2 regions of the Enterococcus sp. AZ109 genome follow, and region 2 is predicted to be linked to the other one. Evidence: predicted binding sites of a transcription regulator. Region 2 holds the regulator's gene; the other holds the start of a gene.
What was found. Region 2 encodes HrcA, which represses chaperone genes, less so after heat shock. Its sites were predicted from a motif close to TTAGCACTCNNNNNNNNNGAGTGCTAA; they were not measured.

Region 1 (4,431 bases), 950 kb from region 2:
ATGAAAGCTAGTAAAACATCAGCTGATCCAAATGTCTTATTAGCAGCAGCAGCGGCAGGCATTGCTAAACGCGGGGATTCAACAGAAGGTCAAAAAACCATGCTGGATTTATGGTTCCCAGCGATTGAACAATTAAAAGAAGGTCCGTTGACTAAAGAGGAACTTCAAGTGTTAGCTGAAAAAACGAAGGATTTGAAAGCAACTAAGGGACGTGCTTCCTATGTCGGTGATCGTTCTATCGGTCATATCGATCCAGGAGCAATGTCATCTGCCTATCTTTTTGAGTCATTTTTAGAAGCAGGTGTATTTGATGACTAAAGGTGTTCTGTTGATTTCTCATACGTCAGAAATACCTGAAGGACTAAGGCGCCTGATTCGTGAAGTAGCACCAGATATTTCAATTACTACTGCCGGTGGTTTAGAGGCAGGAGCAATCGGCACTTCAATGGAGCGGATTTTAGCCGCTATTGAAGAAAATGAAAGTGATGAACTATTTGCTTTTTATGACCTTGGCAGTGCCAAAATGAATTTAGAAATGGCTATAGAATTCACTGATAAGAAGGTTGAACTGTTCGATGTTGCCATGGTAGAAGGTGCCTACACAGCAAGTGCTTTGTTGTCAGCAGGTGCTGGTGAGGAAGAAATTACGGCGCAATTAAAGGCGTTAACGATTAAATAAGAGCTGCTTTAGTTACACTGATTATATGGTTTTAAGTGGCTGTGACATAAAACGTCACAGCCACTTATTTTTTGCTTATCTTGGTATCTGAACCTGATTATAATTATTTGTGAAGCCCTTTTTATAAACTTACGACACTAAAATGTTGGTTAGCATGCTTGTTGCGCAAGGCTTCATCTACCATGGCAATAGCATAATCAGCCATACTGATTTCACTATTTCCCTGGCTGTTTGCTTTTAACCGATCATCGCTAAGTTGATAATGTCCTGTACGACGGCCATTAGGAACAAAGTTAGCTGCTGGACTTAAGTAACCCCAATATAGGTTTTTAGTTTTTGGCAATTCTAGGAAAGCTTGATACATATTATAGGCCGTTGGATAATAAGGTGCGTTCGGATTGGAAACATCAATCATTCGTTGTGTTTTTTGATCATCTAGATAAAGAGAAGAAGCACCACCTACAACCAATAATCGTGTGTCAGTTCCAGATAAAAGATCGATCAGATGCTGCAACGAAGTTTGATGAAGGTCCTCTTTTCCCATTGGTGGACGAAAAGCGTCAACGACTACATCAAATGGTGTAAGATCTTCTCGGGTTAGATCATACAAGTCTTTTTTTATATATGGAACGTCAACAACTAATTTTTCTGGACTGCGGACAATAGCTGTTACGTCCACCTGACGTTCCAAGGCTTCGTTCAAAATCAAAGAACCAGCTTGACCTGTAGCACCAATAATAGCTAATTTCATAAAAATTCCTCCTGACTAATTAACTTTAGTGTAGGAGGAATTTTAGGAAAAGGCAAAGATTAGGCCTTCAGCTAATTTACTGAAATAGCTAGCTGAGTTAAAACCACGAGCAAGTTCATACCTACATGCGTAATCATAGAAGTCCAAATTTTTCCTGTACGAGCAAATAGCCAGCAGAAAAAAAGTCCAAGACCACCGTACAGTAGATAATGGCCATCCTGATGAGCCAGAGCAAACAGGAAAGAGCTAATAATCGCAGGAAACAGAAAACCAAACCGCTCACTTAATTCACCGAATATCGCTCGCCGAAAGATCATTTCTTCCATTATCGGTCCGGCAATTGTCGTAGCAATAACGAAAACCGAATTTTCACGAATAAGCTGAATAATATCTTGCGTATTTTGTGACATTATCGGTTGGTTGGTTAGACGGATTTCAATTTGTAATAAAACCATTTGCAGCATCATAGATAAAAAAATGCCAGCAATTCCATACATAACAGCAATCGGAAAGCGGCGACTACTTTTCTCAAGTGATAAAGGCTGACTCTTTCTCCAATAAAAGATTAGCAATAGGGCACCGACAATATAAGAGTAGGTCGTGATTTGAATTAATTGCTGCTTATCTGATCCTACAAAGGGAGCAAATAATATCGGTGAAAATAATACTAGACCATAAGTAAAAATTGTAAGGAAAATATAATTCCTTGTTCTCATAGTGAATCCTTCCAATTAACAGATTTGTTAGTCATTATAGCATAAAAGGTAAGAAATCTTACTTTAGAAAATTTGAAAAAAAGAGAAGGTATGACTTGCAAAAGACATAAAAAATGGTATGATAAGAACTGTGAGTTAGCACTCTAAAGTTACGAGTGCTAACGACTTTATAATCATTACTATTTTGGAGGGATTTATCGTGTTAAAACCATTAGGTGATCGCGTCATTCTTGAAGTCGCTCAAGAAGAAGAAAAAACAGTAGGCGGTATCGTTTTAGCCTCTGCTGCTAAAGAAAAACCACAAACTGCGAAAGTTGTAGCTGTTGGTGAAGGCAACGTGTTAGACAACGGTGAAAAAAGTCCAATGCCCATAGCGGTTGGCGACACAGTAATGTTTGAAAAATATGCTGGAACAGAAGTGAAATATGACGGAACAGAATACTTAATTCTTTCTGCCAAAGATATTATGGCTATTGTAGAATAAAACAGATTGAGGTGGAGAAATTATGACAAAAGAAATCAAATTTTCAGAAGACGCACGCGCAGCAATGCTTCGTGGAGTTGATAAATTAGCAGATACAGTAAAAGTAACCTTAGGGCCTAAAGGTCGTAACGTTGTTTTAGAAAAATCTTACGGTTCACCATTGATTACCAATGACGGTGTAACAATTGCTAAAGATATTGAATTAGAAGATCATTTTGAAAACATGGGAGCAAAACTTGTTTCTGAAGTTGCTTCAAAAACAAATGATATTGCCGGTGACGGTACAACAACTGCAACAGTCCTAACTCAAGCAATTGTTCGCGAAGGCTTAAAAAATGTTACTGCTGGCGCTAACCCAATGGGTATCCGTCGTGGGATTGAATTAGCAACTAAAACAGCTGTAGAAGAATTGCACAGCATTTCAAAAGAGGTTGATTCTAAAGACTCAATCGCACAAGTTGCGGCTGTTTCTTCTGGTAGCGAAGAAGTTGGTAAATTAATCGCTGAAGCAATGGAAAAAGTTGGTAACGACGGTGTTATCACAATTGAAGAATCTAAAGGGATTGATACTGAACTAGATGTTGTAGAAGGTATGCAATTTGATCGTGGTTACTTGTCACAATACATGGTAACTGACAACGATAAAATGGAAGCAGCTTTAGACAATCCATATATTCTAATTACAGATAAAAAAATCTCTAACATTCAAGATATCTTGCCATTGTTGGAACAAGTACTACAACAATCTCGCTCATTACTAATCATTGCTGATGATGTTGATGGTGAAGCGTTACCAACATTGGTATTAAATAAAATTCGTGGAACATTTAATGTTGTGGCAGTTAAAGCTCCTGGTTTTGGCGATCGTCGTAAAGCAATGCTAGAAGATATCGCTGTTTTAACTGGTGCTACAGTAATCACTGAAGACCTTGGTTTAGAATTGAAAGATGCAACTGTTGAAAACTTAGGTTCTGCTGGTAAAGTTGTTGTTGATAAAGACAACACAACTATCGTAGAAGGTGCTGGAAGCAAAGAAAAATTACAAGAACGTGTGGAATTAATCAAACGTCAAATCGATGAAACAACTTCTGATTTCGACCGTGAAAAATTGCAAGAACGTTTGGCTAAATTAGCTGGTGGAGTCGCAGTTGTTAAAGTTGGTGCTGCTACTGAAACTGAGCTTAAAGAATTGAAACTACGCATTGAAGATGCCTTGAACTCAACCCGCGCAGCGGTTGAAGAAGGAATCGTTTCTGGTGGAGGAACTGCACTAGTTAACGTAATTAAAAAAGTGGCTGAACTAGAAGCTGAAGGCGATGCTGCAACTGGTATTAGTATCGTTGTTCGCGCACTAGAAGAACCGGTTCGTCAAATCGCTGAAAATGCTGGTTACGAAGGATCAGTTGTTATTGATAAATTAAAACATGCTGATCAAGGCGTTGGTTTTAACGCAGCGACTGGCGAATGGGTAAATATGATTGAAACGGGAATTGTTGACCCAACTAAAGTAACACGTTCAGCATTACAAAATGCAGCTTCTGTATCTGCTTTATTATTGACAACAGAAGCAGTTGTTGCTGACAAGCCTGCCGAAAATGGCCCTGCAGCTCCAGCGATGGATCCATCAATGATGGGCGGCATGATGTAAGAAACTATTAAGGAATCTCTTCGAATTTTGAAGAGATTTCTTTTTTTTGCATTTAAATAGGAAGAGTTTGGGAACGAACTTTGTCAACAAAGCTGTAAGCGCTAACCTTTACAGCCGATTGATAAATGTATTCTATCGATATCATTCAAATAA
Region 2 (4,431 bases):
CTGTTAGGTGGTCTTCGTAGGGTGATGCCTTTTAGTCAAGGAGAGTTCACCGTAGAGGCCAATCCGGGGGACTTAACGGCTGAGAAATTGGACGTGATGAAAACGTATGGTGTCAATCGCTTGTCGATGGGGGTGCAAACCTTTGACAATCGGTTGCTGAAGAAAATCGGCCGCAAACATACAGCAGAAGATGTCTATCAGACAATTGCCTTGTTAGAGGAAAAAGATTTCTCCAACGTTTCAATTGATTTAATCTATGCGTTGCCCGGACAGTCCTTGGAAAGCTTCCGAGACACCGTTGAGCGTGCTTTAGCGCTGGATTTGCCCCATTATTCCTTGTATTCATTAATTCTAGAAAACAAAACCATGTTTATGAACTGGGTACGTCGCGGCAAGCTAGAGCTGCCGGATCAAGAAGTAGAAGCTCAAATGTTTTTAGAAACAATCGAAGCCATGGAAAAAGCCGGACGGCATCAATATGAGGTCAGTAATTTCGCTAAACCCGGTTTTGAGAGCCAACACAATCTGGTTTATTGGAATAACGAAAACTATTACGGAATCGGAGCAGGTGCTAGCGGTTATTTAGGAAATCGCCGGTACAAAAATCATGGACCGATTCAACATTACTTAAAGCCTTTAAGAGAAAATAAGCTGCCAGTAATTGAAGAGGAACAATTAACGCGAAAAGCGCAAATCGAAGAGGAAATGTTCTTAGGTTTGAGAAAGCTTGCGGGGGTAGATAAACAAAAATTTAAACAAAAATTTAACTGTTCCCTTGAGGATATTTACCGCGCTAAAATTGATGATTTAGTGGCGAATGAATTGCTAAAAGAGACCCCAAAAGCCCTACAGTTAACGCAAAAAGGCCTGTTTCGGGGCAACGATGTTTTTGAACAATTTTTAATTGAATCAGACGATTAGCACTCTCGACACCAGAGTGCTAATTTTTGTATATAATTACTTGACTTCTAGCGACAGTATGTTATATTAGTAATCGAGTTAGCACTTATCAAGAAAGAGTGCTAACAAGAGGGTGAAGATCATGTTAACGCAACGACAAAATTTAATTCTTAGTTTAATCATCCAGCAATTTACCACTAACGGGCAACCAGTTGGTTCGAAGAAATTGATGGAAGAAGGCGTCAATGCCAGTTCAGCAACGATCAGAAATGACATGAAGGCATTGGAAGAATACGGTTTGTTGGAAAAGACACATTCTTCTTCTGGACGTATCCCATCAATGAAGGGGTATCGTTATTACGTAGATCACCTGCTGACGCCAGGCTTGGTAACGGAGCAAGAGGTGGACCAAATCCGCTCTTCCTTAAAGAAGGATATTCACGAGATTGACGATATCATTCGTCAGTCGGCAGACATTCTTTCCCAAGTGACCAGCTATACGGCATTTTCTTTAGGACCTGAGATGAAGGACCGCAAGCTGACCGGCTTTCGAATTGTTCCTTTAAATGACCGACAGATCTTAGCGATTATCGTGACCGACCGCGGCAACGTAGAGAGCCAAGTCTTCCGTATTCCCGAGAACGTGGAAAGCAGCGACTTGGAGAAAATGGTGGCGATTATCAATGACCGTTTAGTCGGCGAACCACTGTTGACAGTGTATCAGAAACTGCGGACAGAGATTCCGATGATTTTGCATCGGTATTTTCAAACAACCGACGGCATTTCCCATCTGTTTGATGTCATTTTAAATGAAGCCTTTGAAGAAAAGGTCTTTGTCAGTGGCGGAATGAACATTCTCAACTACAATCATGATCCAGATGTACAGCAGCTTAAGATGATGTATTCGTTAATGAAAGACCCAAGTGAGTTAACACAGCTTTTGCTTCCTTTTACCTCACCGATTCATATTCGGATTGGTACAGAGTTAGGCAATGAACTTTTTGATAATATGAGCCTGATCCAAGCAAGTTACGAGATCGAAGGACATGGAAAGGGTATAATCGGTTTGTTGGGTCCAGCAAACATGCCTTATTCCCGAATGTTTAGTTTGATTGACGTGTTCCGCAGGGAGCTTGGAAGTAAACTGGCGGACTATTATCGTTCGCTTGATCGATCCGATCAATAAGGAGCTGTTGACAATGAGCGATAAAGAATTCGATAAAGAAGCTGTCGATATGTCTGGTGTTTCCGAAGAAGAAGCTGCAGCTGTTGAAAAAGCTTTTGAAAATAAAAAAACTGAGTATGACCAAATTTCCGAAGAAGCTGTCGATGATTCTGGTATGACCGAAGAACAGACAGAAGCCTTTGCGGAGGCGTACGAAGAAAGCAAAAAAGACAAGAAATAAGTGTGACTCCCTGCTGATGCAAATCAAAATAAGGGAAGAAAGGTGGGCCCAATTGTGAGTGAAAAAGAAGTAGAAAAAAATGAAGAGCTGGAAGTTGAAGAAACCGAAGCAACTGACGCAACCGAAGAAGTGGAAGCTTCACAAGAAGAGCTGTTACAGGCAAAAGTAGATGAACTTGAAGACCAGTATTTAAGAGCCCGAGCGGAGATTGCCAATATCACCAACCGCAACCGCAACGAAAGAGAACAGCTGCAAAAATACCGTTCTCAAGACTTAGGTAAAAAACTGATTCCAGTCATCGACAACCTGGAGCGGGCAATGGAAACTGAAGTATCAGATGACCAAGGCCAAAGCTTGAAAAAAGGGGTAGAAATGACCTTGGAAAGCTTGCGTCATGCCTTAAAAGAAGAAGGCATTGAAGAAATTAAGGCGGATGGCGAAGCCTTCGACCCGAATCTTCACCAAGCTCTGCAAACTATGCCGGCAGAAGACGGTGTGGCCGCAGACACAATTATTCAAGTCTTGCAAAAAGGCTATAAACTACACGATCGTGTGTTACGTCCAGCAATGGTTATCGTAGCACAATAATATAGATAAAAAATAAAAGGAGCGCATTCAACTATGAGTAAAATTATTGGTATTGACTTAGGAACAACAAACTCTGCTGTCGCAGTGTTAGAAGGCGGCGAAGCAAAAATTATTGCTAACCCAGAAGGAAATCGTACAACACCATCTGTTGTATCTTTCAAAAATGGCGAAATTCAAGTAGGGGAAGTTGCAAAGCGTCAAGCAGTAACTAACCCAAATACCATTTCATCAATCAAACGTCATATTGGCGAAGCTGGTTACAAAACAGAAGTTGAAGGAAAATCTTATACACCTCAAGAAGTTTCAGCAATGATCCTGCAATACATCAAAGGCTTTGCCGAAGACTACTTAGGGGAAAAAGTTGAAAAAGCAGTTATCACTGTTCCTGCTTACTTCAATGACTCTCAACGTCAAGCAACTAAAGACGCTGGTAAAATTGCTGGCTTGGAAGTTGAACGTATCGTCAACGAACCAACTGCAGCAGCACTTGCTTACGGTTTAGACAAAACCGACAAAGACCAAAAAATCCTAGTATTTGACCTTGGTGGTGGTACTTTTGACGTATCGATCCTTGAACTAGGCGACGGCGTATTCGACGTATTGTCAACAGCCGGCGATAACAAACTAGGTGGGGATGACTTTGATAACAAGATCATTGATCATTTAGTTGCTGAATTTAAAAAAGAAAACGGCATTGACCTTTCATTAGATAAAATGGCGATGCAACGTTTGAAAGACGCTGCTGAAAAAGCCAAAAAAGATTTGTCAGGCGTAAGCTCAACCCAAATCAGCTTACCATTTATCACTGCTGGCGATGCTGGTCCATTGCACTTAGAAACAACCTTGTCTCGTGCGAAATTTGACGAAATCACTGCTGATTTAGTTGAACGTACTAAGATTCCTGTACGTCAAGCGTTAAAAGATGCTGGCTTATCTCAATCTGAAGTAGACGAAGTAATCCTAGTTGGTGGTTCAACTCGTATTCCTGCAGTTGTTGAAGCTGTTCGTAAGGAAACAGGCAAAGAACCTAACAAATCAGTAAACCCTGACGAAGTAGTAGCGATGGGTGCGGCGATCCAAGGTGGTGTTATCACTGGTGATGTAAAAGACGTTGTATTACTAGACGTTACTCCGTTATCACTAGGTATCGAAACAATGGGTAGTGTATTTACTAAGTTGATTGATCGCAACACAACCATTCCAACAAGTAAATCACAAGTCTTCTCTACAGCAGCAGACAACCAACCAGCCGTTGATATCCATGTTCTTCAAGGGGAACGCCCAATGGCTAGCGACAACAAAACACTAGGACGCTTCCAATTAACGGATATTCCACCAGCACCACGTGGTATTCCTCAAATTGAAGTAACGTTTGATATCGACAAAAACGGTATTGTAAATGTATCTGCCAAAGACCTAGGCACTCAAAAAGAACAAAAAATTACCATCAAATCTTCTTCAGGTTTATCAGACGAAGAAATCGAACGCATGGTGAAAGACGCAGAAGCAAATGCTGAAGCGGATAAAGCCCGCAAAG

Region 1: the regulator HrcA is predicted to act here: its motif matches at 2,282-2,308, upstream of groES (co-chaperone GroES).

What each region holds. Positions count from the first base shown of each region.
Region 1 covers NZ_JBIOSF010000001.1:1,025,394-1,029,824, reverse strand. Annotated here, with positions in the region: gene dhaL (dihydroxyacetone kinase subunit DhaL) at 1-318, shown strand, start outside; gene dhaM (dihydroxyacetone kinase phosphoryl donor subunit DhaM) at 311-679, shown strand; gene IGI42_RS04975 (NAD(P)-dependent oxidoreductase) at 801-1,430, opposite strand; gene IGI42_RS04970 (lysostaphin resistance A-like protein) at 1,502-2,146, opposite strand; gene groES (co-chaperone GroES) at 2,346-2,630, shown strand; gene groL (chaperonin GroEL) at 2,653-4,278, shown strand.
Region 2 covers NZ_JBIOSF010000001.1:70,751-75,181, forward strand. Annotated here, with positions in the region: gene hemW (radical SAM family heme chaperone HemW) at 1-921, shown strand, start outside; gene hrcA (heat-inducible transcriptional repressor HrcA) at 1,043-2,086, shown strand; gene IGI42_RS00350 (hypothetical protein) at 2,100-2,306, shown strand; gene grpE (nucleotide exchange factor GrpE) at 2,358-2,894, shown strand; gene dnaK (molecular chaperone DnaK) at 2,928-4,431, shown strand, end outside.